DNA from 3 places in the Herbaspirillum sp. 1130 genome. Region 2 is predicted to be linked to each of the others. Evidence: predicted binding sites of a transcription regulator. Region 2 holds the regulator's gene; each other region holds the start of a gene.

Evidence for each region. The regulator HrcA, encoded in region 2, represses chaperone genes, less so after heat shock. The targets are predictions, from matches to a motif close to TTAGCACTCNNNNNNNNNGAGTGCTAA.
Region 1: the regulator HrcA is predicted to act here: its motif matches at 3,463-3,489, upstream of rpoH (RNA polymerase sigma factor RpoH).
Region 3: the regulator HrcA is predicted to act here: its motif matches at 8,499-8,525, upstream of groES (co-chaperone GroES).

The regions. Positions count from the first base shown of each region.
Region 1 is NZ_JAFICQ010000006.1:92,299-102,753, forward strand. Features, by position in the region: gene JOD78_RS24650 (COX15/CtaA family protein) at 1-824, shown strand, start outside; gene cyoE (heme o synthase) at 821-1,714, shown strand; gene JOD78_RS24660 (SCO family protein) at 1,727-2,317, shown strand; gene rpoH (RNA polymerase sigma factor RpoH) at 2,406-3,275, opposite strand; gene JOD78_RS24670 (Abi family protein) at 3,937-4,878, shown strand; gene ftsX (permease-like cell division protein FtsX) at 4,896-5,819, opposite strand; gene JOD78_RS24680 (ATP-binding cassette domain-containing protein) at 5,816-6,508, opposite strand; gene ftsY (signal recognition particle-docking protein FtsY) at 6,513-7,733, opposite strand; gene JOD78_RS24690 (pitrilysin family protein) at 7,904-9,283, shown strand; gene JOD78_RS24695 (ParA family protein) at 9,420-10,079, shown strand; gene JOD78_RS24700 (pitrilysin family protein) at 10,117-10,455, shown strand, end outside.
Region 2 is NZ_JAFICQ010000002.1:484,522-494,976, forward strand. Features, by position in the region: gene JOD78_RS11000 (MotA/TolQ/ExbB proton channel family protein) at 1-80, opposite strand, end outside; gene dapB (4-hydroxy-tetrahydrodipicolinate reductase) at 240-1,046, opposite strand; gene JOD78_RS11010 (outer membrane protein assembly factor BamE) at 1,092-1,640, opposite strand; gene fur (ferric iron uptake transcriptional regulator) at 1,853-2,278, shown strand; gene hrcA (heat-inducible transcriptional repressor HrcA) at 2,399-3,427, opposite strand; gene JOD78_RS11025 (HAD family hydrolase) at 3,499-4,227, opposite strand; gene JOD78_RS11030 (NAD kinase) at 4,264-5,181, shown strand; gene recN (DNA repair protein RecN) at 5,261-6,907, shown strand; gene hemH (ferrochelatase) at 6,952-8,061, shown strand; gene grpE (nucleotide exchange factor GrpE) at 8,663-9,232, shown strand; gene dnaK (molecular chaperone DnaK) at 9,388-10,455, shown strand, end outside.
Region 3 is NZ_JAFICQ010000002.1:807,967-818,421, reverse strand. Features, by position in the region: gene JOD78_RS12460 (TonB-dependent receptor) at 225-2,609, opposite strand; gene JOD78_RS12455 (FecR domain-containing protein) at 2,716-3,699, opposite strand; gene JOD78_RS12450 (sigma-70 family RNA polymerase sigma factor) at 3,689-4,201, opposite strand; gene JOD78_RS12445 (branched-chain amino acid ABC transporter substrate-binding protein) at 4,372-5,517, opposite strand; gene JOD78_RS12440 (TonB-dependent siderophore receptor) at 6,145-8,256, opposite strand; gene groES (co-chaperone GroES) at 8,642-8,932, shown strand; gene groL (chaperonin GroEL) at 9,076-10,455, shown strand, end outside.

The DNA.
Region 1 (10,455 bases), on a different contig from region 2:
TCCACCGCTATTTCGCCATGGCCGTGGGCTTCCTCATCATCGTGCTGATGGTGGCCGCCTGGCGGCGCTGGATCAAGTCGGGCAAGACCGAACTGCAGTTCCGTCCCTGGTTCCCGACGGCGCTCCTGGGCTTCGTCTGCCTGCAGGGCGCCTTCGGTGCCTGGACCGTGACCATGAAGCTGCAGCCCATCATCGTCACCATCCACTTGCTGCTGGGCCTGACGCTCCTGGCCATGCTGGCCTGGCTGGGGGCGCGGCAGGAAGAGCATGTGCCGGTCTCGCCCGCAGGCCGCGCGCTGGTGGTGCCGGCCACTATCGGCGCGGCCCTGCTGGGTTTGCAGATCGCGCTGGGCGGCTGGGTCAGCACCAATTACGCGGCGCTGGCCTGTTCCGATTTCCCGCTGTGCAATGGCAAGCTGGTGCCGGAGATGGACTTCGAACACGGCTTCACGCTCTGGCGCCACCTCGGCATGACCTCCTCGGGCGACTACCTGCCGGTGGAAGCGCTGACCGCGATCCACTGGGTACATCGCAGTTTTGCCTTTGTCGTCATCTTGTATGTTGTATGGCTGGCACACCGCGCGCTGCGTGATGAAGGCTTGCGCAAGACCGCCCGCTGGATGCTGACGGTGCTGGGTTTGCAGCTCTGTACTGGTCTGGCGACCATCTATCTGAACTGGCCGCTGGCCATTGCGGTGATCCATAACGGCGGCGCGGCGCTGCTGGTCATCCTGATGGTCATGTTAAACTACAAGGTCCGTTACGCACCCTCCGGCCTGGCCGCCGCTGCTCCACCAGCATCCGCCCGGCCCGTCACGCCATGACCACATTGACCGCCCAACCCAACCGCATCGCCCAGTACTGGGCACTGACCAAGCCGCGCGTGACGCAGCTGGCAGTGTTCTGTGCCGTGATCGGCATGTTCCTTTCCACGCCTGACCTGCCGGACTGGCACAAGGTCATCTTCGGCACGCTGGGCATCTGGCTCCTGGCCGGCGCGGCTTTCGCCATCAATTGCCTGGTCGAGCGCGAGATCGATTCGCGCATGGCCCGCACCGCCCGCCGTCCGATGGCGCGCGGCGAAATCACGGTAGGCCAGACGCTGGTGTTCTCGGGCGTGCTGGGTGGCCTGGGCATGTGGGTGCTGTACAACCTGGTCAATCCGCTGACCATGTGGCTGACCTTCGCCACCTTCGTTGGCTACGCCATCATCTACACCATCATCCTGAAACCCGCGACCTCGCAGAACATCGTCATCGGTGGCCTGGCTGGTGCCATGCCGCCCGCGCTGGGCTGGGCGGCCATGGCCAATGACGTGCCGATGCAGGCCTGGGTGCTGGTGATGATCATCTTCATCTGGACCCCGCCGCATTTCTGGGCGCTGGCCATGTACCGCCGCGACGATTACGCCAAGTCCGGCCTGCCGATGCTGCCCATCACGCATGGCATGGAGGTCACCAAGCTGCACATCCTGATGTACACCATTGCACTGCTGGCGGTGAGCATGCTGCCCTTTGCCATCGGCATGAGCGGCCTGATCTACCTGGGTACCGCCATCGTGCTGGGTGCGATCTTCTTCTGGTATTCGTGGCAGATCTATCGCCACTACACCGACCTGATCGCGCGCAAGGCCTTTGCTTATTCGATCGTCTACCTGTCCATCCTGTTTGCGGTGCTGCTGGTGGACCATTACTTCCTGTTCCGCAGTTTCTGATTCCCTGAACGCATGAAACGATTCCTCTCGGCGCTGCTGCTGGCCGGCTGCGCAACGCTGCTGGCGGCCTGCGGGCCGTCCAAGCCTGAACTGAAGTTCAACAATACCGATGTCACCGGGCTGGATTACGCGAAGGACTTCGCCCTGACCGACCACACTGGCAAGCCGCGCACTCTGGCCGATTTCAAGGGCAAGGTGGTGGTGATGTTCTTCGGCTATACGCAGTGCCCGGACGTGTGCCCGACCACCATGGTCGAGATGTCCAACGTCATGAAGGAACTGGGACCGGATGCCGACCGCGTGCAGGTGCTCTTCGTGACCGTCGATCCGGAGCGCGATACCCAGGAAGTGCTGGCGCAATACGTGCCGGCCTTCGACAAGCGTTTCCTCGGCTTGCGCGGCGACCTGCAGCAGACCGAGAAGGTGGCCAAGGAATTCAAGGTGTTCTACCAGAAGGTGCCGGGCAAGCAGCCGGGCAGCTATACGATGGATCACACGGCGGGCAGCTACGTATTCGATCCGCAGGGACACATCCGCCTGTTCGTCAAGCACGGACAAGGGCCGCAGACGCTGGCGCATGACATCAAGTTGCTGCTGTCGTGATGGCTTGAAACGATATAAATCGTTTGGATAAAAAGAAAGGCACCCGAGGGTGCCTTTTTCATTGCTGCTGACCTGAATGAAATCCGGATCAGGAGTAAGCCTGCAGCGCGGTCTTCATCTTCTTCAGCGCGACTGCTTCGATCTGGCGGATACGCTCGGCCGACACGCCGAACTCGTCAGCCAGTTCATGCAGGGTTGCACCCGAGCCGTCGTCATTGGCGAGCCAGCGGGCTTCGACGATGCGGCGCGAACGGTCATCCAGCTTGGACAGTGCAGCTTCCAGGCCTTCGGACTGCAGGCGGTCGTATTGCTTGGCTTCGATCACGCGGGTCGGTTCCGAATTGTCGGAGGACAGGTAGGCGATGGGGGCGAACTTGTCATCTTCATCATCGGTGGGCGACTCCAGGGCGATGTCGCGACCGGACAGACGGGTTTCCATCTCGATCACTTCTTCGCGCTTGACGTCCAGGGTCTTGGCCAAGGCCTCGACCTGGGCCGGCGTCATCGCGTCCAGGCCTTCCTTGTGGCTGCGCAGGTTGAAGAACAGCTTGCGCTGGGCCTTGGTGGTCGCGACCTTCACGAGACGCCAGTTCTTCAGGATGTACTCGTGGATCTCGGCCTTGATCCAGTGCATGGCATAAGACACCAGACGCACGTTCTGGGCCGGGTCGAAGCGCTTGACGGCCTTCATCAGGCCGATATTGCCTTCCTGGATCAGGTCGGCGTGCGGCAGGCCGTAGCCGAGATAGCCACGGGCAATCGACACCACCAGGCGCAGGTGCGACAGCACCATCTTCTGAGCGGCGCCCAGGTCGTTCTTTTCACGCAGGTCGCGCGCCAGCTTGATCTCTTCTTCGTGGGTCAGCATGGGCAGGCGGTTCACTGCCGAGATATACGCGTCGATATTGCCCAGGCTGCCGGAAAAACCCAGCGCGAGTGCATTGGACTCGGCAGGCATGAGTGCAGTGTGTGCAGACGCAGTTTTCATGGATTCTCCTTGGTTCCTTTGCGGAAACAGTATGAAACGGTAGGAAGCAAATGCTTCGGATGCCAGGGGCAATGTTCCCAACTTCCCTGGCGCGGCCTCGTGGCCGCTGCTGTTTGATGCAGTGCTCCGGAAAACTGGAGCAATTCGATAAGGTATTCTAGCACTCGTCACCCGGGAGTGCTAATAGCATGATAGTGAGGGAGTAATAGCGTTAATCTATTGCTGTCCAGCCAATCATTGCATCCCATTCCCTTCATATTAGTCGCCTTTGGGCGACAAAAGTTGCGACAGGGGTCAAAAGGGGGCCAGAAACTTGTAACACTTTTTTGCAGCGCGCCAAGGCCTATATGAAGTGCGGCAACGGCTTGGCCAACAGTGCAGGGGAGACAGCTTTTGTCGCATGACAACTCGTCAATCGACGAGGTTGGCTCTGATAAGAAGACGGGGAGAGGAGCAACTTATTGTTGCGGACAGGCAGGATCGATAAAATTTCCCGCCAGAAAGTCCAAAGCCCGCAGTGAGCGGGCTTTGTCCTCAATTTACAGGGGCACGACCAAATGATTGGAAAACCCCTGTCTCTATGGGCCCGAGTATAGCACCCGGGCTTCCCAATTTTCAACAGGCTGGCGGCATGCTGAAACACCTCACTGCTCCTCGGTTATCCACGCTCCAGCAGTTCTTTCTGACAACTTCATATCAGGATACCTTGGGATGTTATGCCTGGAACCAGGCCGTCGCCGCAGGGCTGCTGCCATTGCTGGCCGATGTCGAGGTCTCCCTGCGCAATGCCTTGCATGGTGCATTGTCACGCCATTACGGCGCGGCTGAATCATTTGGCTGGATGATGCCCAGGTCCAATCCGGCGCATGCGATCAATCCGGCTGCACCGGCCGTGCTGCCGCCGATCCATAAATTGAGTCCGAAATCGCGTGCCGATGTGATCTGCGCGATGGAAAAGGTCATGGGAAGGAAGCCATCTTCATATATCGTCACGCCAGATGACGTGGTGGCCGCTTTGCCCTTCGGTTTCTGGGAAGTCCTCATCAGCGGGCTCGCCCATCGTGCCCAGCCCGCCGGACTGCAAGCGGCGATCCTGGCGGAGGTATTTCCGCATGCCCCGGATATTGCCCTCTTTGCCCATGACAGTCCGGAATTCAGGAAACGCGTCGTCACCCTCCTCAAGCGGATACGTGACGTGCGCAATCGGATCGGACATCACGACGCGCTATGGACCCTCCCCGAATTCGACCGGTTCGGCGTTCTCGGATTCATCCCGCGCCGGCCCCGGCATACCGTCAATAGCCTGCGGCGGCTTGCGGAACATTTATCGTGGTTTGCCGGCTGGATCGATCCGGTGATCTCCCTGCATCTGCGTCAGAGCGATCATTGGTGGTCGTTGCAGGTACTGCTGGATCGCCACGCCTTGGCGATCTATCGTCGCACGGGTGGCCGGGCAGGCAGCTATCGCCTGGTCCTGGCGCAGACCAGGGTGCCGTGCGAGCCCTTTAGCAAGCGCAGAAGGGGCTCACGCCAGTCGGTGGCATCCCCAGGCTGGGATCGTTACTTCTTCTGAGCAGCGAATTTGCCGGCTCAGGCCTTCCTCGCCAACTGCCTGCGCACCGACAGCATCGCCCCGAACAAGCCCAACAAGCCGCTGATGGCCAGCAGCAGGCCGATGGCCATGGGGCTGGGCAGGGCCAGCTGGAATTCCGAGGCATACAGGTGGGCGAAATCCAGGATGGCTTCATTGAGCGGCTGCTGCGCCGCCACCACCAGCCCCAGCGCCACCGCGCCCGCACACAGGCCCAGCAGCGCGCCGGTGTAATAGAACGGACGATAGATGAAGGAATTGGTCGCCCCGAACAGCCGCGAGACCTCGATTTCGTCGCGCTGCGTCATGACCTGCAGGCGAATCGTGTTGAAAACGACCGCCACCACCACCGCCCCCAGCGTGATCCCCAGGAACAGCAGCACCAGCCGCAGGATGCGCAGCAGCGCCGCCAGGCGCTTGACCCATTCGGAATCGATCTGCACCGTATCCACGCCCGGCTGCTTCTTGAGCTGCTGGGCGATGTCATCCACCCGGCTGGCATTCATGGCGTTCTCGAAGCCGGGCAGGCGCACCACGTAGCTGTCCGGCAGCGGATTGCTGCCCAGCGTGGCCAGCACGTCGGCCAGGCCGGTCTTGCTCTTCATCGCATCGAAGGCTTTTTCGCGCGGGATGAACTCGACCTTGCCATTGGTGTTGCCGTCCTTCAACACTTGGCTGATGGTCTTGCCCACGGCCTGCGCGGCCTCGCGGCTGGCATCGGGTTTCATGAAGATGCTGATCTCCGGCTCCACCGACATCTGCTCCGAGATCGGGCGCACGTTTTCCAGCGCCGAGAGGCCGGCAAAGGGCAGCGCCAGCGCAATCGAGACCACCAGCACGTTCAACAGGAAATTGCCCGGCGAGCGCAGCAGGTGGCGCAGGGCGTCCGCAATGGCGGCGAAATGCTGTCGGAGCCAGTTCATGGCGACACCTCCACGGGATTGGCTACGCCGTTGTGCCAGCCATCGACGATGCGGCCACGGTCCAGGTAGATGATGCGGTCGGCACCGGTGAGGAAATTTTCGTCGTGGGTCGAGATCAGGCAGGTCACGCCCACGCCGTGGAAGGATTTCAAGGCGGCCAGCACCTTGTTGGCATTGGCCCGGTCCAGATTGGCCGTCGGCTCGTCAGCCAGAATGATCTGCGGACGGTTGACGATGGCGCGTGCAATGGCCACGCGCTGCTGCTCACCGCCGGACAGTTCCAGCGGCTCGCACATGGCCTTCTCCAGCAGGTCGACCTTGTCGAGCGCGGCGCGGGCGCGCTTTTCCGCATCCGGGCGGGAAGAGCCGGTCACGATCAGCGGCAGCATCACGTTGGCCAGCAGATTGCGGTCCAGCAACAGCTTCTGCTGCTGGAAGATCAGCCCCAGGTTGCGCCGCAGGTAGGGCAGGCCGGAAGGTTTCAAGCCCGCGATGTCGGTGCCGCTGACGGTGAGCTTGCCCGAAGTGGGCCGCTCGATGGCCGCGATCATCTTCAGCAGCGTGGACTTGCCGGCACCGGAAGGGCCGGCCAAAAAGATCAATTCGCCCTTCTTCACCGACAACGTAATGTCGCGCAGGGCATAGACCTCGCGCGCGTATTGCTTGGAAACCCGGGTAAATTCAATCATCGGTTCAACTCAGGAGGGCATCGACGAATTCGGTGGCATTGAACGGCTGCAGGTCTTCGATCTTCTCGCCCACGCCGATGAAGTACAGCGGCACCGGGCGGGTCTTGGCGATGGCGGCCAGGATGCCGCCCTTGGCGGTGCCATCCAGCTTGGTCACCACCAGGCCGGTCAGCCCCAGTGCATCATCGAAGGCCTTGACCTGGGCCAGCGCATTCTGGCCGGTGTTGCCGTCGATGACCAGCAGCACTTCATGCGGTGCCGAGTTCATCGCCTTGGCAATGACCCGCTTGATCTTCTTGAGTTCATCCATCAGGTGCAATTGCGTCGGCAGGCGGCCGGCGGTATCGACCATCACCACATGGGTGCCGCGCGCTTGCGCCGAATGCACCGAGTCATAGGCGACGGCGGCCGGATCGCCGGATTCCTGCGCGATCACCTGGACGTTGTTGCGCTCGCCCCAGACCGCCAGCTGCTCGCGGGCGGCTGCGCGGAAGGTGTCGCCGGCGGCCAGCAGCACCGACTGGCCGTGCGCCTGCAGATGCAGGGCCAGCTTGCCGATGGTGGTGGTCTTGCCGGCACCGTTGACGCCGGCAATCATCATCACCAGCGGCTTGTCGCGGCCCAGCACCAGCGGGCGCTGCAGCGGCTGCAGCAGGTCGATCAGCAGGGTGCGCAGGGCGGTGCGCACCTGGGCGGCTTCGGTCAGGCGCTCGTTTTTGACTTTTTTCTTCAGCTCGGCCAGCAGCCACTGGGTGGCTTCCACGCCGGCGTCCGATACCAGCAGGGCCGATTCCAGTTCCTCGTACAAGTCTTCATCGATGCGCGCACCCACGAACAGCGTGGTCAGGTTGCTCGAGGTCTTGGACAGCCCGGCCTTCAGGCGCGAGAGCCACGAGCGCTTGACCTCTGGGGCCGGTTCCGGCGCGGCGACGATCTCGACTTCTTCGGCGGACTCTTCGATGGCGGCCACCGGCTCCGGGGGGGCGGCCGGGGCAGTCAAGGGTTGGGGCACAGGCTCCGGGTCAGCGATCGGCGTCGGGGCTGGCGGTGCTACCGGTGCAGGCGCGGCAACTGGTGGCTGAACCGCAGCGGGAGCGGCAGGAGCAGGAGCAACGGATTCAGTCGGGGGCGGAACCACCGGGGCCGGCTGGGCTGCCGGTTCGGCCTGGGGCGGCAGCGCGGGTTGCGCTTCCGGTTTGGGTTTTCTTTTGAAAAAACTGAACATCGGATGGCGGATAGGCTGGATGGTAGCTGCGGCCGGGGCGGGGGGAGGGCGGGACGGCAGGCGCGTGGCTGCCCTGACAACCGCAGTGGACAGGTTACAATTGCCCTTCCACAAGACCCGCGCATGGCCGCCAGGGTCAATGAATCCTGCATTTTATCAGAGCACAGCCCATGAAATCGAAGATCAGAGCCCTCCTGGCCACCGCCCTGCTGAGCCTCCTGGCCGCTACGGCGGCGCAGGTGCGGGCCGAGCCGGCGCGCGAATTCGTGCTGGCCAACGGCATGAAAGTGGTCGTCAAGGAAGACCGGCGCGCCCCCACGGCGGTGCAGATGGTCTGGTACAAGGTCGGCAGCATCGATGAACTCAACGGCACCACCGGGGTATCGCACGCGCTGGAACACATGATGTTCAAGGGCACCAAGAACCACAAGGTCGGCGAATTCAGCCGCCTGGTGGCCGAGCTGGGCGGGCAGGAAAACGCCTTCACCGCCAATGACTTCACCGCCTACTTCCAGCAGATCGAAAAGAGCCATCTGGAAAAGGTGATGGCGCTCGAAGCCGACCGCATGGCCAACCTGCAATTCGACGCCAAGGAATTCGCCAAGGAAATCCGCGTCATCATGGAAGAACGCCGCTGGCGCACCGATGACCAGCCCATGGGCCTGCTGAATGAAGCCCTGAACGCCGCCGCCTGGACCGCCCACCCCTATCACCACCCCGTGGTCGGCTGGATGGACGACCTGCAGCACATGACGGTGCAGGACATCGCCGGCTGGTATCGCCAGTGGTACGCCCCCAACAACGCCACGCTGGTGGTGGCCGGGGATGTCGATGCCCAGCGCGTGCTGGCCCTGGCCAAAAAATATTTCGGCAAGATCCCGTCCCACCCCGTGCCCCAGGGCAAGCCGCAGAACGAGCCCGAGCAACTGGGCTTGCGCCGCGTCACCGTCAAGGCACCGGCTGAAAATCCTTATGTCGTGATGGCCTGGAAGGTGCCCGCCCTGCGCAATGTGGAAGCCGACCAGGAAGCCTACGCCCTCGACGTGCTCTCCGCCGTGCTGGATGGCTATGACAATGCCCGCCTGACGGCCAACCTGGTGCGCACCGCCAGCCAGGCCACTGCAGTGGGCGCCAGCTACAGCGGCGTGGCGCGCGGCCCGGTGCTGTTCACGCTGGAAGGCAGCCCGGCCAACGGCGTTTCCACCGAACAGCTGGAAGGCCTGCTGCGCGCAGAAGTGCAGCGCATCGCCAGCGAAGGCGTCTCCGAGCAGGAACTGCAGCGCGTCAAGACGCAACTGATCGCCTCGCAGGTCTACAAGCGCGATTCCGTTTTCGGCCAGGCCATGGAGATCGGCATGATGGAAACCACCGGCCTGGGCCAGAAGAACATCGACCGCATCATCGACCGCCTCAAAAGCGTGACCGCCGCCCAGGTGCAGGCGGTGGCCCAGAAATACTTCAAGGACGATACGCTCACGGTCGCCACGCTGGTCCCGCTGCCGCTGAACGGCAAGAAGCCCGCCGCGCCGCCGCCCGGCCTGTTGCATTGAGGATTGACGTTTTTTGCACCATTAAGCCGGGGTGAATGCTGTATCGAACGGCATTAACGACGGCTTAATGGGATGTCCAAGTCGCTGAGTTCTTCCTTTTCTGATCGATCGGCTTCTGTTCTTTACGGAGAAAACCATGCCCGTCATCGTCGTCGCCAACCCCAAGGGAGGCGTAGGCAAGACCACCCTGGCCACCAACCTGGCCGGTTATTTCGCCAGCCTTGGCCATGCCGTCATGCTGGGCGACATCGACCGCCAGCAGTCTTCGCGTGCCTGGCTGTCGATCCGTCCGGAGCAGGCGCGCCCCATCAGCACCTGGGACATCAACGAGGACTACGTCGCCAAGCCCCCCAAGGGCAGCACCCACGTGGTGCTGGACACGCCCGCCGGGCTGCATGGCTGGCGTCTCAACGATACCCTCAAGCTGGCCGACAAGATCCTGGTGCCGCTGCAGCCCTCGATTTTCGACATCCTGGCCACCCAGGATTTCCTGCGCCGCCTGGCCAATGAAAAGGCGGTACGCGATGGCGAGATCGATGTCGGCATCGTCGGCATGCGGGTCGATGCCCGCACCCGCTCGGCCGAGCAGCTGCAGCGCTTCATCGAGGGCCTGAAGCTGCCGGTGCTGGGCCATCTGCGCGATACCCAGAACTACGTGCAACTGGCCGCGCACGGCCTGACCCTGTGGGATATCGCGCCTTCGCGCGTGCAGCGCGATCTCGACCAGTGGCAGCCCATCCTGCAGTGGCTGGGCGGACAGCCCGCCGCTGCACCTGAACCTGAACAGAACGCCTGACATCACGCGTGCCCCGTCGCTTTCGATTTCCGTTTCCATGAAAAAAATTCTTCCTCTCCTGCTGCTCCCGCTGGCCTTCCTCTGCAGCGCTCCCGCCTCGGCGGCCCTGGCCATCCAGTCCTGGACCCAGCCCGATGGCGCGCGCGTGCTGTTCGTGGCCAATCACTCCATTCCCATGCTGGATGTGAGCGTGCAGTTCGATGCCGGCCAGCGCCGTGATCCCGCCGCCAAGGCCGGCCTGGCCGAGCTGACCGTGGCCAGCCTCACGCGCGGCGTGGAGGCCGCCAACGGCGCGCCGGCACTCACCGAAGCCCAGATCCTCGACGGCTTTGCCGATGTCGCCGCCCAGCAGAATGGCGGGGCCGGGCAGGACCGT
Region 2 (10,455 bases):
AGCAACAGCAGATAGGCCACCGAGTGCGAAACGGCATCGCCTTGGGCCCAGTAGTGGGCAAATCCAACGTTCTGTTCCATGGTAGGTGCTTTCGGGAAAGACGCCGCGCGTACGCGGCAGGGAGTCAATGACGGTTGGATGGGGGTGAGTCGCTTGGAGCGGCGGACCCCAAAAAAATTCGCTGCCGGACCTGGTGGGGCGCGGCAGCGTCGGGCATTTCCTGTGATTGCGGGCTCGGCTTACTTGAAGCCCAGCACATCCTGCATGTCATACAGGCCGGTGTCCTTGTCGGCCAGGAAGCGTGCAGCGCGCAGGCTGCCCATGGCGTACGAGACGCGGCTGGAGGACTTGTGCGAAATCTCGATGCGCTCGCCGATGCCGGCAAACAGGACCGTGTGGTCACCGATGATGTCGCCGCCGCGCACGGTGGCAAAACCGATGGAGGACGGATCGCGCTCACCGGTAACGCCTTCGCGGGCGTAGACGGCGACGTCGTCGAGCTTCTTGCCCAGCGCATCGGCGATGACTTCGCCCATCTTCAGCGCAGTGCCCGAGGGAGCGTCGACCTTGTGGCGGTGGTGGGCTTCGATGATCTCGATGTCGTAGCCGTGCGAGAAATTCTTGGCGGCCAGTTCCAGCAGCTTCAACGTGACGTTGACGCCCACGCTCATGTTGGGCGCGGCCATGACGGCGGTGCGCTTGGCGAATTCGGCGATGGCGGCTTTGCCTTCGGCCTCGAAACCGGTGGTGCCGATGACGACCTTCACGCCGTGGGCGGCGCAGTATTCCAGGTGCTTGAGCGTGCCTTCCGGACGGGTGAAATCGATCAGCACGTCAGCACCGGCCAGGCCGCGTGCCAGCTCGGATTCGATGACCACGCCGGTGGTCTTGCCCAGGAACAGGCCGGCATCGGTGCCGATGGCAGGCGAGGCGGGCGTATCCAGGGCGCCGGAGAGGTGCAGGCCCTCGGCGTTGAGGATGGCTTCGATCAGCATGCGGCCCATGCGCCCGGAAGCGCCGGTCACCGCGATATTCAGTGCAGTCATGTAAAACTCGGAAGAAAGAAGTGCGAAGGACGGGGCTTGCCTGGCTTACTTGTTGGTGGCCGAGGAAGGCGCCACCGGCGAGGCGGGCTTGATCTCGCTGTCGTCCTTGGGTTTGTCGCTGAAGCCGGCCTTGGAACCGACCTTGGCGTCAGTGATCAGGGTCAGGTATTCGCTTTCGGTGGGCAGGTTCTGGCCGCCTTCGACGTGATCCAGCAGGTCATCCTTGAAGAACACCGAGACACGGCTGGTCATGATCTCGCCGTTGCCCTTGGCCAGACGGAAATCGTAGTCCCAGCGGTTGCTGTGGAACATGTCGGTCAGCAGCGGCGTGCCCAGCACGAAGCGCACCTGGTCGCGGGTCAGGCCGGGGCGCAGTTGCGCCACCATTTCCTTGGAGACGAAGTTGCCTTGCTGGATGTCGATGCGGTAGGGCTTGAAGAAGCCGAACAGGCTGTTGCTCTTGCCGGTCACCTTCACGCCCGAAGTATCGGTGGGTGCTGCCTGTTCCGGTGCCTTGGTCGAGGAGCAGCCGGCCAGCGAGACGGCCAGTGCAGCCAGGACGCCGATGGCGGTGGTGTGATGACGGGACTTCATTCGGGAAAGCATGCGCATAAAGATTTCAACCGGGTTGAGCCATGAGCCTAAAGCGCTATATGATAAGCTAGAACTTACTTCTTAAATAGGCATGAGTGCGTTCCGGGTGTAAAAGGGCGTTCCCCACCGCCCCGCCGGAACGGTCCGCCAGGTCTTCCCAGTGGACCGCCGCGCCTGTTCGAGACCAGTAAAACCCGGGAACCCACTCTACCATGCCGAACAATCCATCCGAACTGAAGGCCAGCGGCCTGAAGGCGACCCTGCCGCGCCTGAAGATCCTCGAAATCTTCCAGAACACCTCCGTGCGCCATCTCAGCGCCGAAGACGTCTACAAACAATTGCTCTCTGACAACCTCGATGTCGGTCTGGCCACCGTCTACCGCGTGCTGACCCAGTTCGAACAGGCCGGCCTGCTCCAGCGCAATCACTTCGAGACCGGCAAGGCCGTCTTCGAACTCAACGAAGGCTCGCACCACGACCACCTGGTCTGCCTGGATTGCGGCAAGGTCGAGGAATTCTTCGACGCCGAAATCGAGAAGCGCCAGCTCAAGATTGCCCAGGAGCACGGTTTCGAGATCGCCGACCATGCCCTGGCCCTCTACGGTCATTGCAAAAACTGCAAGAAAGTGAAGAAGTAAGTTTGCTTTCGCTTGCCTGGCTTGATTCCGGCAAGGCTGCATGAAGAAAAATGTAAAAAAGCCATGTGAGGTCTCACATGGCTTTTTTGCGTCCTGGCGCGACGGTTGTGCTGGCCGGGATCAGTGCTGGCTCAAGGCGCTGGAAAGCAGCTTGGCCGTGATGTCGACGATGGGAATGACGCGTTCGTAGGCCATGCGGGTCGGTCCGATCACACCCAGGGTGCCGACGATGCGGCCGTTGACCTCGTAGGGGGCGGTGACGATGCTCATGTCGTCCATCGGCACCAGCTGGGATTCTCCGCCGATGAAGATCTGTACGCCCGTGGCCTTGCTGGACACATCCAGCAGCTGCAAGAGCCCGGTCTTCTGCTCGAACATGTCGAACAGGCGGCGCAGCGAATTCATGTTGGAGGAGAGGTCGGTCACCGACAGCAGGTTGCGTTCGCCGGAGATGACCACGTTGTTGTCGGCCTCTTCGTTCATGGCGTCACTGCCGGCTTCGACGGCGGCCTGCATGAGCGCGGTCATGTCGTCGCGCAGCTGGCGCAGTTCGCCTTGCAGGTGGATGCGCACCTGGTCGAAGGACTGGCCGGCGTAATGCTGGTTGATGTAGTTGGCGGCCTGGGTCAGCTGGCTCGGGGTGTAGTCGACGTCGGTCAGGAGCATGCGGTTCTGCACGTCGCCGCCCTGGTCGACGATGACCAGCAGGATGCGCTTTTCCGACAGCCGCAGGAACTCGATCTGCTGGAACATCGATTCGCGCTTGGGCGTCATCACCACGCCGGCGAACTGCGACAGCGAGGACAGCACCTGGGCCGCATTGGTGATGATCTTCTGCGGCGAACCGCTGTGCTGCAGGCGTGCCTGCAGGCGGCCTTCGAGGGCGCTCTCGTCGATGGCCTCGACGGTGAGCAGCGTGTCGACGAACATGCGATAGCCGCGCGGCGTGGGCACGCGGCCGGCCGAGGTGTGCGGGCTGGCGACGAAGCCCATCTCTTCGAGATCGGCCATGATGTTGCGGATGGTCGCCGGCGACAGTTCCAGGCCCGACAGTTTCGACAGGGCGCGCGAGCCCACTGGCTGGCCGTCGGCGATGTACCGTTCGACCAGGGCCTTCAGGAGTGTGCGGGCGCGGTTATCGAGTTGCATGGGGCATATTCTAGCGGCATATCCGGTAAATGTGACGGCCGCGTCAGTTCTTCCAAAAATTGAACAAAGGTTCAGGCTTGCGCCTGCAGCCAGTCGTGCAGCTCATGCAGGTCGCGGCAGATGGCGTCGGGCGTGATGCCCTCGGGCAGGGTGCGGTCGAAACGGTTCATCCATACTGCCCGCAAACCGGCCCGCTGCGCACCTTGTACGTCCAGCAGCGGATCGTCCCCCACATAGACCGTCGCCGCCGGGGCGACCTGCAGGGCCTCGCAGGCGGCATGGAAGATGGCCGGATCCGGTTTGGCGCGGCCGAAGCGATGCGCCGCAATCGAGACCCCGAAGTGCCCGGCCAGGCCGATGCGCTCCAGGTCGGCAAAGCCGTTGGAGACCGAACCCAGCGTGAGCCGGCCCTTCATGCGCAGCAGCGCCGGTTCGACGTCATCGAACAGCGCCACCGTGCTGCGGGCTTCGGAGAACAGGGCCATGGCCGGGTCGACCAGCGCCAGGTCCACGTCATGCTCGCGGAAGACCTCGGAGAGCGCCGTGTGGCGCAGCTTCCAGAGGTCGATGCGATACATCGGGTCGGTCTTCATCAGGGCCATGCGGCGTTCGCGCAGGCTGGCAATCGTATGGGCCGCCACCACCGCGGGCGCATGCTCGCGCAGCCAGTCGTAGAGCAGGCCTTCGGCGCGCACCAGCACCGGTTCGATGGCCCACAGGGTATCGTCGAGATCGAACAGGACCGCCTCGATGGGGGAGGGAGCGGGCGAGGAGGGCAGGGAGGAAGCGCTTGGTTTCATTACAATGTCATCTCAAATTATGGTCTAATCCGCAGCATGTGGCCCATCAAATTACCCGTTCAGGCAGCCGTACCCAAAACCGTCGCCATCGTCGGCAAGTTCCAGGCCGTCGGCATCGCGCAGATCTTGTCGGACATCGCGGTGTTCCTGGAGTCGCATGGCCACACCGTGGTCTTCGAGTCCGAGACCGCCGAGAACATCGCCCTGCAAGGCTATGACAGCATGACGCCCGAGCAGATCGGGCATCACGCCGACGTGGCCATCGTGGTCGGCGGCGACGGCACCATGCTCGGCATCGCGCGCCAGCTGGCACCCTACAACGTGCCGCTGATCGGCATCAACCAGGGCCGCCTGGGCTTCATCACCGATATCGCCCAGGACCGCATGATACCGGCTCTGGCCGACATGCTGGAAGGCAAGGTCGAAGCCGAGTCGCGTTCGCTGCTGGAAGCGCGGGTCTACCGCGATGGCAGCGAGATCTTCCGGGCGCTGGCCCTGAACGATGTGGTGGTGGCGCGCGGCTCCACCTCCGGCATGGTCGAGCTGCGGGTGGAGGTCGATGGCCGCTTCATGTACAACCAGCGTTCCGATGGTCTCATCGTGGCCACGCCCACCGGTTCCACCGCCTATGCTCTGTCGGCCGGTGGCCCCATTCTGCATCCCAGCCTGCACGGGATCGTGATGGTGCCGATTTCTCCGCATTCGCTGTCCAACCGGCCCATCACGCTGTCGGATTCCTGCGAGATCGTGATCCAGGTGGTGGCCGGGCGCGAGGTCAGCGCCAACTTCGACATGCAATCCTTGACCAGCGTGCTGCATGGCGACCGCATCGTGATCCGCCGTTCGGCGCACAAGATCACTTTCCTGCATCCCGAGGGCTGGAGTTATTTCGATACCCTGCGCGAGAAGCTGCACTGGAATGAATACCCCTCCATAGAAGGCCGATTACAATAAGCCCGCATCAAGCCCGGCCATCGCGTGCCGGCTCGCTTGAGCCTACTGGCCTGTCCGTCCAACCCGCTGCGAGACCACCATGCTGCGTACCTTAACGATTCGCGACTTCGTGATTGTCGATGCCATCGAGCTCGAATTCGCGCGCGGATTCTCCGTCTTCACCGGCGAAACCGGCGCCGGCAAATCCATCCTCATCGATGCCCTGGCGCTGGCCATGGGCGGACGGGGCGATCCCAGCGTGGTGCGCGAGGGCGCGGCCAAGGCGGATGTGAGCGCCGATTTCACCGCCACGCCGGAAGTGATGGCCTGGCTGGACGAACACGAATTCACCGGCGAGCACGACGGCGTGCTGCTGCGCCGGGTGATCGACAATGCCGGCCGCAGCAAGGCCTACATCAACGGCAGCGCCGCCACCGCCGCGCAATTGCGCGAAGTCGGCGAGATGCTGGTGGACATCCACGGCCAGCACGCGCACCAGTCGCTCATGAAGGCCGATGCCCAGCGCCAGTTGCTGGACAGCCAGGCCGGTCTGCTGGAACCTGCGCGCGAGGTGGCTGCCGCCTACAAGACCTGGCGCGCCCTGGCCCGCCAGCGTGAGCAGTTCGAGCAGGATGCGCGCAATGTGCTGCTGGAGCGCGAGCGCCTGGAGTGGCAGGTGGCCGAGCTGCACAAGCTGGCCGTCAAGCCCGGCGAATGGGCTGACATCAGCACCGAGCACAGCCGCCTGTCGCATGCCGCGGCGCTCATCGGTGGCGCGCAGGAGGCGCTGGGCGTGATCTCGGAATCGGAGTCGCCGATCCTCTCGCAACTCTCCTCGATCACGCAGAAGCTGAGCAAGCTGGTCGATGTCGATACTGCCTTGAAGCCGGTGCTCGACGCGCTGGAACCGGCGCAGATCCAGCTGCAGGAAGCGGTCTATGCCTTGAATGATTATCTCGGCCGCGTTGAACTCGATCCCGCGCGCCTGCAGGAAGTGGAAGAGCGCCTGGAAGCCATCCATTCGACCGCCCGCAAATTCCATGTGCAGCCCGATGAGCTGCCCGAGGAGCATCGCAAGCTCTCCGAAGAATTGAAGCAACTGGCCGATGCCAGCGACCTCGATGCTCTGCGCGCGCAGGAAGACAAGCTCAAGCAAGCCTATCTGGCGCAGGCGCAGAAACTCTCCAAGGCGCGCGCCAAGGCCGCGGCCGCATTGGGCGAGGCGGTCACGGCCGCCATGCAGGATCTGTCGATGGCCGGTGGGCGCTTCGAGATCGCGCTCAATGAAGTGGAGCCGGCCGCATACGGGCTGGAACAGGTGGAATTCCTGGTGGCCGGTCACGCCGGCGTGGCGCCGCGCGCGCTGGCCAAGGTGGCCTCGGGCGGTGAACTGGCGCGCATCTCGCTGGCCATCTCGGTGATCGCCTCGGCCGCCACCACGGTACCGACCCTGATCTTCGATGAAGTCGACAGCGGCATCGGCGGTGCCGTCGCCGAAGTGGTCGGACGGCTCTTGAAGCGTCTCGGCCAGGAACGGCAAGTGCTGTGCGTGACGCACTTGCCGCAGGTGGCCAGCCAGGCCAACCAGCACTACCAGGTCAAGAAGCGCAGCGAGGGCGGCAAGACCCTCTCCGACATCGACGGGCTGGACCCCAAGGCGCGCGTGGAAGAAATCGCCCGCATGCTGGGCGGACTGGAAATCACGGCCACCACGCGCAAGCACGCGCGCGAGCTGCTGGCTTCCTGATCGCCCTCACACCAAGAACATCAAGAAGCCCAAGCTCAACGACCATGCCCTTCCGCAAAGAACCTCCCTACACCCACGGCAGCCCGGCCTCCACCGCCGTGGTGCTGGTCAATCTCGGCACGCCCGATGCGCCCAATGCAGGCGCGCTGCGACGCTACCTCAAGCAATTCCTGTCGGACCCGCGTGTAGTGGAAATCCCGCGTGCGGTGTGGTGGTTCATTCTCAACGGCATCATCCTGCCCTTCCGCTCCTCCAAGTCGGCCGAGAAATACGCCAGCATCTGGACCGAGGAAGGCTCGCCGCTGCGCGTGCATACACAGCGCCAGGCCGCTGCGCTGGCGGTGCAACTGGCCGGGCGCGGCCATCATCAGTTGCAGGTGGTGTATGCCATGCGCTACGGCACGCCGTCGCTGCCCGAAGTGCTGGATCAGCTCAAGCAACAGGGCTGCACGCGCATCCTGGTGCTGCCGGCCTATCCGCAGTATTCGGGCACGACCACTGCTTCCATCTTCGATGCCGTCTTCGACCATTACCGCCAGGTGCGCAACATTCCCGAGCTGCGCCTGATCCGCAACTATCACGACCAGGATGCCTACATCCAGGCGCTGCGCCAGTCGGTGCTGGATCACTGGGACCTGCACGGCCGGCCGGACAAGCTGCTGATGAGCTTCCACGGCGTGCCCAAGCGCACGCTGATGCTGGGCGATCCTTATCATTGCGAGTGCTACAAGACCGCACGCCTGCTGGCGCAATCGCTGGGGCTGACCGATGAGCAGTACCAGGTCACCTTCCAGTCGCGCTTCGGCAAGGCCGAGTGGCTGCAGCCTTACACCGCGCCCACCGCCCAGGAACTGGGCCGGCAGGGCGTGCGCCGCATCGACGTGATGTGTCCCGGTTTCACCAGCGACTGCCTGGAAACCCTGGAAGAAATCGCCATGGAAGTGAAGGAAGACTTCCTGCACGCAGGCGGCAAGGAGTTTCACTTCATCCCCTGCCTGAATGAATCACCGGCCTGGATCAACGGCATGGTGGAGATCGTCGAGCAGCACCTGGCCGGCTGGCCGACCATGAGCAATGCCGCCGCCCGCGAAGAGATGGCGCGCCAGCAGGCGATCGCCGCAGAGCGGGCAAAGGCACTCGGCGCGGATCGCTGATTTTTCAGAAAGCTTCATATCGACCGCCGGCCCGGGGCGGTCTGCAGCCTTCAGCCTGCTAAAATGGCAGGCTGAACGTCTTTACTGTCGCTGATATTGTCTGTCCGGCAATGATCTTGCCTGGTCTGAAGCGTCCAGATCGTTCATACAAGAAAAAAACCGGGGGGTAGCGGCGCTCAGAGCGTGTATTCGCTCACCAGATGCGTATAGCTGATCCAGGCGGTAGCCAGCAGGCTGTACAGGGCAACGAAGATAATGGCCGCAATCAGTGGCAGTTTCATGATGACACCTTGTTGGCGCGACAAGCGATGAGGGGAAGTGGGAATGCCGTCAAACGAGCCTGCCCCAAAGGGCGGGAACTCGAATTCAGTTTAGGTCGGGGTCGAATTAACTTGAAGTCAGACCCCGTAATTTCTGTAAGCGCGCGTAACATTTTTCTTCTTGAAATCGCATAAACAGGCAAAAAGTCGCCGGAAAGTGCCAAAAAGCCCTTGAAAAAGCAGGGACATGCCCTACTTGTGCCGCATCCCTTGGCGGACGGCGCTTCACATCAGGCTGCCGCACGCACGTAAATCATTGATTTGTTGGAGGTAATTCAGGAATGCAAGACATGGAAAAACAGGAAAACCCATCCGTCCAGCAAGACAACCAGGCTGCTGACGCCGCTGCTGCCACTGCCGCCGAGCAGGCTGCTCCGGCCGCCGCTGCCGAGCCCACACTGGAAGACAAGCTGGCCGCAGCCGAAGCCAAGGCTGCCGAGATGCAGGACGCCTTCCTGCGTGCCCGTGCCGAAGGCGAGAACATCCGCCGCCGTGCTCAGGAAGACATCGCCAAGGCCCACAAGTTCGCCATCGAGGGCTTCGCCGAGTCGCTGCTGGCGGTCAAGGACAGCCTGGAAATGGCCCTGAAGATCGAAAACGCCTCGCTGGAATCGCTCAAGGAAGGCGTGGACATGACCTTGAAGCAACTCTCCTCGGCCTTCGAGAAGAACAAGCTGCAGGAAGTCAGCCCGCAGGCCGGCGAGAAGCTCGACCCCATGAAGCACCAGGCCGTCTCGGCCGTGCCGGCCGAGCAGGAAGCCAACACGGTGGTTGCCGTGCTGCAAAAAGGCTATATGATTTCCGACCGTCTGCTGCGTCCGGCGCTGGTGACGGTGGCCCAGGGAAAGTAAGCGGACCGGCGCCGGAAGGGGAAAGAGGCAAACGGCATCATTTTTGCTTCATCCGGTGGTTCCGGCGCTTGAAAGTCCGTCTTTCCTCCACATATTCAAACCATTCAAAACACCTGTAGCCCGACATCCAGGGCTGAAAGAACGAAGGAAAAATCATGGGAAAAATCATTGGTATTGACCTGGGCACCACCAACTCTTGCGTTTCCGTCATGGAAGGCAACCAGCCCAAGGTGATCGAGAACTCCGAAGGCGCGCGTACCACGCCTTCCATCATTGCGTATCAGGAAGACGGCGAAATCCTGGTCGGCGCTCCCGCCAAGCGCCAGGCCGTCACCAACCCGAAGAACACCATCTACGCCGCCAAGCGCCTGATCGGCCGCAAGTTCACCGAGAAGGAAGTGCAGAAGGACATCAACCTGATGCCCTACCAGATCGTGGCCGCCGACAACGGCGACGCCTGGATCGGCGTGCGCGACAAGAAGCTGGCCCCGCCGCAGATTTCCGCTGAAGTCCTGCGCAAGATGAAGAAGACCGCCGAAGACTACCTGGGCGAAGAAGTCACCGAAGCCGTCATCACGGTGCCGGCCTACTTCAACGACGCCCAGCGCCAGGCCACCAAGGACGCCGGCCGCATCGCCGGCCTGGACGTCAAGCGCATCATCAACGAGCCGACCGCAGCGGCACTGGCGTTCGGCCTGGACAAGGCGGAAAAGGGTGACCGCAAGATCGCCGTGTATGACCTGGGCGGCGGTACTTTCGACGTGTCCATCATCGAAATCGCTGACGTCGATGGCGAAAAGCAGTTCGAAGTGCTGTCCACCAACGGTGACACCTTCCTGGGCGGCGAAGACTTCGACCAGCGCCTGATCGACTACATCATCGAGGAATTCAAGAAGATCAACGGCCTGGACCTGTCCAAGGACGCCATTGCCCTGCAGCGCATCAAGGCCTCGGCCGAACGCGCCAAGATCGAGCTGTCGTCCTCGCAACAGACCGAGATCAACGAGCCTTACATCGCCATGGCCAATGGCGCACCGGTCCACCTGAACCTGAAGATCACCCGCGCCAAGCTGGAGTCCCTGGTGGAGGAACTGATCGCCAAGACCATCGAACCCTGCCGTACCGCCATCAAGGATGCCGGTGTGAAGGTGTCTGACATCGACGACGTGATCCTGGTCGGCGGCATGACCCGCATGCCCAAGGTCATCGAGAAGGTGAAGGAA
Region 3 (10,455 bases), 320 kb from region 2:
TGGGTACAAAAGATACGCAAAGTTTACCCGTCATTATGCGCTCTTCAGGAAGCTGGAAAGTTACACTGTAAATAAAAACAGTGTTTTTATACAATTAAAACTTTCCAGCAGAACAACATTTACAACTGACGCCTGCGTCAAAACACATCCTTTTGATTTCCCATCATTTGGGATTGGGTAGCTGCGAAAGCTCTTATCGCCTTACAACACGATTTATGATCGAATCAAAAATCAACCTGCGCCGACAGCACCAGTGTCCGACCCGATGACGTGCCCACATAACCGTTCTGCATCAGCCAGTAATTCTTGTCGAACAGGTTCTCGATGTTGGCACGATAGGTCACGACCTGCCCTGCCGCCCGGGTGATGTAGCGCGCACCGATATCGACACGGGTCCAGCCCGGCACCTTGAGCTTGTTCTCGTTGCTGTACCACATCGAACCTGTGCGGGTGACACGCGTATTCAAGGCCAGGCCCTGCAGCCACGGCGCATCCCAATCCAGTCCGAGGTTGAAGTTGCTGTTGGGGATCGCGCCGACATCCTTGCCGTCATTGGTGCCATTGTCGGTGTGGTACTGCTTGGCATTGAAGAAGGTGCCGCTGGCATTGAAACGCAGGCCGCGCTGCAGTTCGCCATAGGCCGCCAGTTCCAGTCCGCGCACGCGATTGCGGCCATCCTGGGTGGTGGTGCTCACGCCATTGACCAGCGTGGTGCTGGCATTGGCCTGCTCGATCTGAAATACGGCCGCCGTGGTCGTGATACGGCCCCAGTCAATCTTGGCACCCGTCTCCACCTGCTTGGACTTGTAGGGCGGGAAGAGCTGGTTGGGATTGCCGTCGCTGGCCGAAGTGAACCCACCGGCGCTCAGGGCCGCCGTGTAGTTGGCATACAGCGAAACGTTCTGCACCGGCTTGACAACCACGCCCAGCACCGGCGAGATGGCGGTCTTGTTGGAGGTCTGCGTGGCATCCACCAGGCTGTGCGAATACACCTGCTGGCGACGCAAGCCGGCGGTGATGCGCAGGCGGTCATCGGCCAGCGACAGAGTATCGGTCAGCGCCACGCTGGTCAGGCGGATCTGGCTTTGCGGCGTGGGTTCGCCACGTGCGCCGCTGACCGCGGGCAAGGCGACCGGACGATACAGATTGGAGGTGACGCTGCTGCTCTCGGAGAGGTAGAAGTAATCGGTCTGCTGATCCAGCATGTTCACGCCCAGCATCACGGTGTGCTTGATGCCGCCGGTGTTGAAGCGCGCACGCATGCCGACGTCGGCCGAAGTGGAAACGACCTTCTGGTCGTAGTAACCGTTGTAGAGCGCCGCCGTATCACCGGCCGCATTGAGGATGGTGGCGCTGGGCCAGCTCTGGGAAGACGTGGCCTCGTGATAACCGACGGCACCGTAGGCGGTCAGGTGGTCGTTGATGTCGTATTCCAGGCGGGTGGCGACGGCCTTGTCATCCGATTGCAGGGTGGTGCCGGGATAGAGGTTGGTCTTACCCGAGGGCGCTTCCGGCATCACCAGGCTGCTGATGCTGAATTGCGGACGGAAGTTGCGGGTATCTTCGTGCTGGGTGTAGGCGTCCAGGCTCCAGCGCACGCGGCCGCCGTTGTAGTCGAGTCCGACCGAGCCCATGTTCTGCTGCTGGTTGCTGCCGGACAGGCCGGTGTTGCCATCGGCATAGAGCGCGTTCACGCGGATGCCCCACTCCTGCTGCTCACCGAAGCGGCGGCCGAGGTCGGCCTTCAATCCGAACTGCGAATTGGAAAGATAGGTGGCCGTAACGCTGGAGATCGGATCTTCGTGCGCACGCTTGGGAATCAGGTTGACCGCCCCGCCCACGCCGCCGGCCGGGCCCATGCCATACATCAGCGTGCCCGGTCCCTTGAGCACTTCGATGCGCTCGACCATGGAGATGGGCATGCGCGTGAGCGGCACCATCCCATACAAGCCATTGAAGGCCACGTCATTGGCCGACATGGTGAAGCCGCGAATCTGGTAGCTGTCGCCGAAACCGCCATTGCCATTGGTGTTGCGCACCGAGGCATCGTTGGCGATGACGTCGCCGATGGCGCGCGCCTGTACATCCTCGATGCCTTGCGAGGTGTAGTTGGTGGTGCTGAAGGGCGTGTCCATCACGCTGGCCGTACCCAGCACGCCGAGACTGCCGCCGCGCGCGACCAGTCCACCCGCGTAGGGCGCGGTGGGGTCGGCACTTTCGGTGATCGTGACGGTGGGCAGAACGGCATTGGCATTGCTGCCGGTGGTGGCCGTCGGTGCAGCCACCGTGTAGCCGCCGTCTGCGTTGCGGATCGCTTGCAGCGGGGTGCCGTTGAGCAGCGCGGCAAACCCTTCCGCTACCGTATAGCGGCCGGAAAGACCCGCGCTCTGGCGGTCGCGCGTGATGGCCGGATCGAAGGAGAGCAGCACGCCCGCACGGCGGGCGAAGCTGTTGAGGCTTTGGTCGAGAGGACCAGCGGGGATGTCGTAGGCCTGGCGCTGGGCATCGGTGGCCTGCGCCTGCACACCTGCCACGGGGCTGGCGAAGGCGGCCAGGATGGCCAGTCGGGACAGGGTCGGACGCGAGGGGAAGCGGGTTCGGATGGTCATGGATGTCGTTCGATGGTGAGCTTCAGAGGGCTTGCTATCTGGTAAACCGAACGAGATCCAAAAACCTGCAGAGAAATTTTAAAAATGTTTTATATCCATGCCGGCCTCAGGTGGCGGTCCGTGGCCGCAAGGTGATCCAGTAATCCGTGAAGGTATCCACCCGCACCGGCAAGGTCCGCGCAATCGCGGCCAGGATGCGTGCCGGCTGGTCGAGCGGAAACACGCCCGAGATGGGCAATCCGGCCACCGCCGGATCGCAGCGCAGCTTGCCGGGGAGATAGCGATCCAGCTCGGCCACCAGTTGGCCCAGCGGCATGCGGTCGGCCACGATGACACCATCGGTCCAGGCGATGGCCTGTTCATTGGCGGCAAAGAGGCGGCCGACAAGCCCTTGCGCATCGAACAGCCCTTGACGCCCCGCATCCACGCGCACAGGTGCATTCTCATTTTGCGAATGGAATTCCACCGCGCCCTCATAAACGGCAAGGCGCATGCCCTCCTCCGCATCGCGCAGCTGGAAGCGGGTGCCCAGTGCGCGCGCCTGCCCCAGCCGTGTCTGCACGAGGAAGGGACGATAGGAAGGGCGCTCTTCATGTCCCGTGGTGATGAGCACTTCGCCGCGATGCAGGCGGATCAGGCGCTGCCGCTCATCGAAACTGACGTCCACGGCAGTGGCGCTGTTGAGTTGCAGCAGGGTGCCATCGGCGAGCGTGATCCGGCGCCGCTCTCCGGTGCGGGTGGTGTAGCCGGCCATCCAGGCCTGCCACGGTGTCCATCGTGCTGCGCTGGCCGCCAGCAGCCCCGCGCCGGTCGCCACGCACAAGGTCTTGAGCGCAAAGCGGCGGTTGTTGCGCGTGCGGGCTTCGCTGGCACCGATGCTGCCGTGGGCCAGCGCGCGCGGCAGCGTGGCGACGCGCTCGCTGAGCGATTGCAGCCGCTGCCAGGCCAGCTCGTGCTGCGGCTGTTCGGCGCGCCAGCGGCGGCAGGCTTCGTGCTCATGATCGGTGGCGTTGCCCGATTGCAGCCGCACCATCCAGTCGATGGCGGCCATGACGATGTCGTCATTGGGGGCCGTGCGCTCAGAGCCCATATTGCAGCCGGTAGCAGGCGGTGAAGGCGCGCTTCATGTATTGCTGCACCGAACTCAGCGACACCTCCAGCCGCACCGCGATCTCGGCATAGGCCAGGCCATCGAGCTGCGACAGCAGGAAGGCGCTGCGCACCTTGGGCGGCAAGCCGGCCAGCATGGCGTCGACTTCGTTGAGGGTTTCCAGCACCAGCAGCTGCGCTTCGGGCGATGGCAGGTGCTCGGGCGGCATCTGCGCCAGCATTTCCAGGAAGGCGGCCTCCAGCGCGCAGCGACGGAAATGGTCGATCATCAGGCCGCGCGCGATGGTGGCCAGCAGGGTGCGCACTTCATCGACGATGAAATCGCGGCGCGAGACCATCATCCGCACGAAGGTATCCTGCGCCAGGTCGGCCGCCAGCTCGGCATTGTCGGTACGGCGGCGCAGCCAGCCCAGCAGCCACCGGTGATGCCCGGTGTATATGCCAGCGATGTCGTGAGGACGGGAAGGAGCGAGGTCGGCCATGACCGCAAGATGTAATGAGAACGTGTCTCATTATAATCTGTAAATGCGGTGGCGGGTCGCCCCGGTTTTTGGTCGATATGAAAGAAAAAGCCCCGGCACGAAGGCCGGGGCTTGTCATTGCTGCTCCCGCCGGAACCGTGACGGTCCCGGAGGTGAAGCTTGATGCAAAATTACTTGACCACGCTCAGCAGGGTACGCTTGCCGCCCTTGTAGGTGTACAGGGTCAGGGTACCGTTCAGGATGTCGCCCTTGGCGTCGAAGGCGATTTCACCGGTGACGCCCTTGTGCTTGATCTTGGCCAGGACCGGCAGGTAGACCTTGGGGTCGGACGAGCCGGCCTGCTTCATGGCGTCAGCCAGGGTCATCAGCGCATCGTAGGTGTACGGTGCGTAGATCACGACGTCCTGGTTGAACTTCTTCTTGTAGGCAGCCTTGAAGTCTTCCAGCGGCTTCTTGCCTGCTTCGGTCACGCCACCGGCTTCGGCACAGACCACTTCGCTGTCCTTCAGGCCAGCACCGGCCAGGCTCGGCAGTTCGGTGGTGCAGATACCGTCACCGCCCATGAACTTGGCAGACACGCCCAGCTGATCCATCTGGCGCAGCATCGGGCCGGCCACGGCATCCATGCCGCCGAAGAAGACCAGGTCCGGCTTCTTGGACTTGACCGAGGTCAGGATGGCGTTGAAGTCGGTAGCCTTGTCGGTGGTGTACTGGGTAGCCACGATGGTGGCACCGGCAGCCAGGGCGCTCTTGCGGAATTCTTCGGCCACGCCTTGACCGTAGGCAGTGCGGTCGTCGATGACGGCCACGTTCTTGCCCTTCAGTTCATTGACGGCATAGCGGCCCAGGACGCCACCGAGCTGGCCATCGTTGGCCACCACGCGGAAGGCGGTGTTGAAGCCTTGCTGGGTGTACTTGGGGTTGGTCGCCGACGGCGAGATTTGCGGGATGCCGGCGTCGAAGTAGATCTTGGAAGCCGGGATGGTGGTGCCGGAGTTCATGTGGCCGACCACGCCCTTGACCTTGGCATCGACCAGGGCCTGGGCCACGGTGGTGGCTTGCTTCGGATCGGAAGCGTCATCCTGGGGGACCAGCTGGAAGGTGACCTTCTTGCCGCCGATCTCGAAGCCCTTGGCGTTGAGTTCGTCCACGGCCATGCGGGCACCGTTTTCATTGTCCTTGCCGATGTGCGCGTTGGGACCGGTCAGAGGAGCGACGTGACCGATCTTGATGACTTCTTGTGCCTGCGCTGCCCCTGCGAACGAGAACGCTGCCACCAGTGCCGTAGCGACAGGAATCATTTTGATTTTTTGCATGAATTGCTCCTATTACTTCCAATGAAAGATTGAAAACGCAGTTCGTTGTGCCATTTGTTATGTGCGCTGACCGATTCTGACCACCGTGTGGACGGCAACCTGATCGGAAAGCACCGCAGCGCCTCCCAGTCGCTGACCGGTTCTTGCTTGCGGACTCTGCTACTGCAAAAACCGAGCCATGCCTTGCAGCATCGCCACTCGGGCGCTTTCCCCAGGGGCATCCCCGGATAAAAAGGGACGGAGCCACAGCAGGCAAGCGGCCCGGCCGCAGCGCCAGGCCAGGCGGGGCAGTTCCTCCATTACACCGCCCCGCCGGGCAGAATACACCGTAATGGTGCGGCTGGGAGAGCGAGTTCCGTGCCAACGCGGCGCTTCATTCATATCGCACGTTTTATGCACTTTTTTGAATCGGGATGCGAAGGAGTGCACCAATTAGGGTGGGGAAATAGCAGAAAGCTGCACTTGTAACGAGGCTGGATTGGGGTGCCAGCCTCATTCCCGGGGATCAATTCTCGTATTGCGGGAATTATTCTTCATTTGACCCCGGATCCGGGACCCTGCTTGCGGAAGGGCCAGATGAACGATGGCCGCGGTGGCCTGTGCGCGATTTCATTCATCCCGGCACGGTCAGAATGTGTAACGTCCTTGGACATACAAGGTCCGCGGCGCACCGACCAGCTTTCCCAGATTGCCATCCACGGTACGGGTGAAGTAGCGCCGGTCCAGCAGGTTGTTGACGCCCGCGGTGAGGTCGAATCCCTTCTTGCCCGGCACCTTCCAGCTCGCCTGCGCATTCCAGAGACGCACGCCCGGGATTTCTCCGATGCTGCCGTCGGCGCTTTCGGCGACGGTGTTGGCTTCATCGGCAAACTGTCGGCCCTGGTGCGTGGTCGACAGGTTGAGCGTCCAGGGACCGGTTTGCATGCGCACCCCGAGCGTATCGGTCGTGCGTGCATAGAACGGCAAGTCCTTGCCTGGATTGCTGCCTGACTTCTGCAGGGCGCGGGTGTAGGTGTAGTTGGCGAAGACCGACCAGCCTTTCAGGGGGCTGTCCGGAGCGAAGGCATAGTCCATCGCCAGTTCGACGCCATCATGCTGGGTGCGGCCGATGTTGCGGAAGACGTTGGGCGTCGTTCCCTGCACCGACACGATCTGGTTGTCAAAATTGATGTGGAACACCGTGGCTTCGGCGGAGGCCTGTGCGCTCTTCCAGCGCATGCCGCCTTCCATCGTCCGGGCCAGTTCGGGCGACAGCGGATTGGCGGAAGACATGGTGTTGAGTTGCGAATTCTGCACCACGCCGAAGGAGGTGTTGTAGTTGCTGAACAGGGTCAATTGCTCCGTGAGCAGATACGCCAGGTTGATCGAGGGCAGCAGCTTGTCGTTGGCCACTTCATAAGGATCCTTCTTGCCCATTTCGTAGCGGCTTGACCGCACCTGTTCGAAACGCAGGCCCGGCGTGATGCGCCATCTGCCGAATGCAATCTTGTCGTCGATGCAGCCGGCATGGGCATCGGTACTGTTCTGGAACTGGGTGAATCCGCTCAGCGCGCCGGTGCGGACCGCTTCGTTGTAGATGTTGTCATTCCCGCGCTCGCGGATGGTGCGGTAACCCACGGTGACATCGTGCGTAGTGCCGCCCCAGGCGAATCGCTGCGTGTAGCGGGGTTCGATGCCCAGCGTTTCATAGTTGCGCGGCTGATGCGAGAGGCGCACGCCGGTCACGTTGATCAAGCTGCTCTGGCGGGTCGCCTGGTTGAAGTAGGTCCGGATCTCCAGCTCCTGATGATCCGACAGCGTATTGAGGTAGCCCACGTCGAAGCCTTTGCGGGTACCGCTCCAGTTGTCGCGCTGGCGGGTGTTCTGGAACGGGTCGGCGGCGTACTGCGCGGTGGTGAGGCCGCCCGGCGTGCGGCTCAGCACGTCGTAGTAATTGAACTTGGCGTGGAGTTCGGAACGCGGGGAAATTTCGTAGCGTATCTTCAGCGCAAAATCGTTGAGATGTTCATCGCTCTTGTCGCGCCATCCGCTGCCGTCCTGGCCCGAGTACAGGAAGGCCATGCCCAGGCCATTGTCGCTCTGGCCGCCGGCAAAGGCGGTGTACTGCGCATTGCCACCACCCTTGCCGTAGCTGTTGTAGCGCACCGAGGCATCACCCGAAATGCCCTCGCTGGCGGGAATGGAGCGCGTCTTGAAATTGATGATGCCGCCCACGTTCTGCGGGCCGAAGCGCACCGCGCCGCCGCCACGGATGACGTCGATCGATTCGATGTTGTTCAGGCTCAGGGGCGCAAACGAAAGCTGGGGCTGGCCATAGGGCGCCACCGACAAGGGGATGCCATCCAGCAGGACGGTGGAGCGCGGCGAAAAGCGTCCGGTCAGACCGCGCACGCCGATGTTCAAGGCGATCGCGCTGCCGGAGCTACCGGCGCTGTCGCTGGACTGCACGCCGGGAATGCGGCGCATCACCTCGCCGATGCTGACGGCGCCGGTGCTGTCGATCTCCTGCTTCTTGACCACGGTGCGGGCACCGGGATAGGTCTTCACGCTGCTCTCGAAGCCAGTGCCGAGCCAATCGCTGCTGACCTGGATCGGTTCCAGCCCCGCCGGCCCGTCGGGCGCCGCGGACTGCTGCGCCATGCCGGCCAGCGGGAAGCCGAGCATCACGAGCGAGGCAAGGGTTGAAGTGGCGATACGCAGATCGCGTGCATGGTTGAATGGGGCCTGATTGTTCTTCATTGCATTTCGGTCCAATAAAAATACTGGCGAACCTCCGCCGTTCATTTCTTATAAAAAAAGGCTCTTCCGGACTGATCCGAAAGAGCCGCAATAATAATGATTCGCATTCTATTTTTTACATATTCAGAGCCATGCCTGCATTTCTCTTAACTGACCTCGAATTTTTTTGAGTGCCGCTGCGCAGACCAGGCGCGCAAACACGGCAATTGACGCCTTGAAAATTCCCCAACCCATCCCTATACTTAGCACTCGTCACGGCAGAGTGCTAACAGCGCCGCCGGGCGCAATCCCCTTTTTCATGCGGTGACGTCTGCTGCATTTGGAAGAAAACCGTTGCAGGCATCGCCGCAATCAATGCTAACTTATTGAAAATTAAGGAGTTCTCATGAATCTTCGCCCTTTGCACGATCGCGTTATCGTCAAGCGCCTCGACCAGGAAACCAAGACTGCTTCCGGTATCGTTCTGCCTGACGCAGCGACCGAAAAGCCGGACCAAGGCGAAGTCCTGGCCGTCGGCAACGGCAAGATCCTGGAAGATGGCAAGGTCCGCCAACTGGCCGTGAAGGTCGGCGACCGCGTTCTGTTCGGCAAGTACTCCGGCCAGGCCGTGAAGATCGATGGCCAGGAACTGCTGGTCATGCGCGAAGAAGACCTGTTCGCCGTCGTCGAGAAGTAATTCGGCATCCGGCCTTCCTTTTCCTTCTATATAGATAGAGAAAACGTGAAGGCCATCGGCAACAAGACAGCAGCCGGTGCTCCCTGAATCTTCAGGCCCGAGCCCGGCGACATGAACTGAACCGAATTTCTGGAGAATCCAACATGGCAGCAAAGCAAGTTATTTTCGGCGATGAAGCACGCGCCAAGGTCGTCAACGGCGTCAACATCCTGGCCAACGCAGTCAAGGTCACCCTGGGTCCCAAGGGCCGCAACGTCGTGCTGGAGCGCAGCTTCGGCGCCCCGACCGTGACCAAGGACGGCGTTTCCGTCGCCAAGGAAATCGAACTGAAGGACAAGCTGGAAAACATGGGTGCCCAGCTGGTCAAGGAAGTCGCTTCCAAGACCTCCGACAACGCCGGTGACGGTACCACCACCGCCACCGTGCTGGCTCAAGCCATCGTGCGCGAAGGCTTCAAGTACGTCGCCGCCGGCTTCAACCCGACCGACCTGAAGCGCGGTATCGACAAGGCTGTCACCGCCATCGTCGGTGAAGTGAAGAACCTGGCCAAGCCCACCACCACCTCCAAGGAAATCGCTCAAGTCGGCTCGATCTCGGCCAACTCCGACGCGGACATCGGCGACATCATCGCCAAGGCCATGGAAAAGGTCGGCAAGGAAGGCGTCATCACCGTGGAAGACGGCAAGTCGCTGGAAAACGAACTGGACATCGTCGAAGGTATGCAATTCGACCGTGGCTACCTGTCGCCGTACTTCATCAACAACCAAGAGAAGCAGATCGTCGCTCTGGACAATCCCTTCATCCTGCTGTTCGACAAGAAGATCTCCAACATCCGTGACCTGCTGCCGGTGCTGGAACAAGTCGCCAAGGCTGGCCGTCCGCTGCTGATCGTGGCTGAAGACGTCGAAGGCGAAGCCCTGGCTACCCTGGTGGTCAACAACATCCGTGGCATCCTGAAGACCGCTGCCGTCAAGGCTCCTGGTTTCGGCGACCGCCGCAAGGCCATGCTGGAAGACATCGCCATCCTGACCGGCGGCCAAGTGATCGCCGAAGAAGTCGGCCTGACCCTGGAGAAGGCTACCCTGGCTGAACTGGGCCAAGCCAAGCGCGTTGAAATCGGCAAGGAAAACACCACCATCATCGACGGCAACGGCGAAGCCGCTGGCATCGAAGCTCGCGTGGCAATGATCCGCACCCAGATCGGCGAAGCGACCTCCGACTACGACCGTGAAAAGCTGCAAGAGCGCGTGGCCAAGCTGGCCGGCGGTGTTGCACTGATCAAGGTTGGCGCTGCCACCGAAGTCGAAATGAAGGAAAAGAAGGCCCGCGTCGAAGACGCCCTGCACGCTACCCGCGCTGCTGTTGAAGAAGGCGTCGTGCCTGGCGGTGGCGTGGCCCTGCTGCGCGCTCGCGCCAACGTCAAGGACTTGAAGGGCGACAACGCCGATCAGGAAGCCGGTATCAAGATCGTGCTGCGCGCCATCGAAGAGCCGCTGCGCCAGATCGTCTTCAACGCCGGCGAC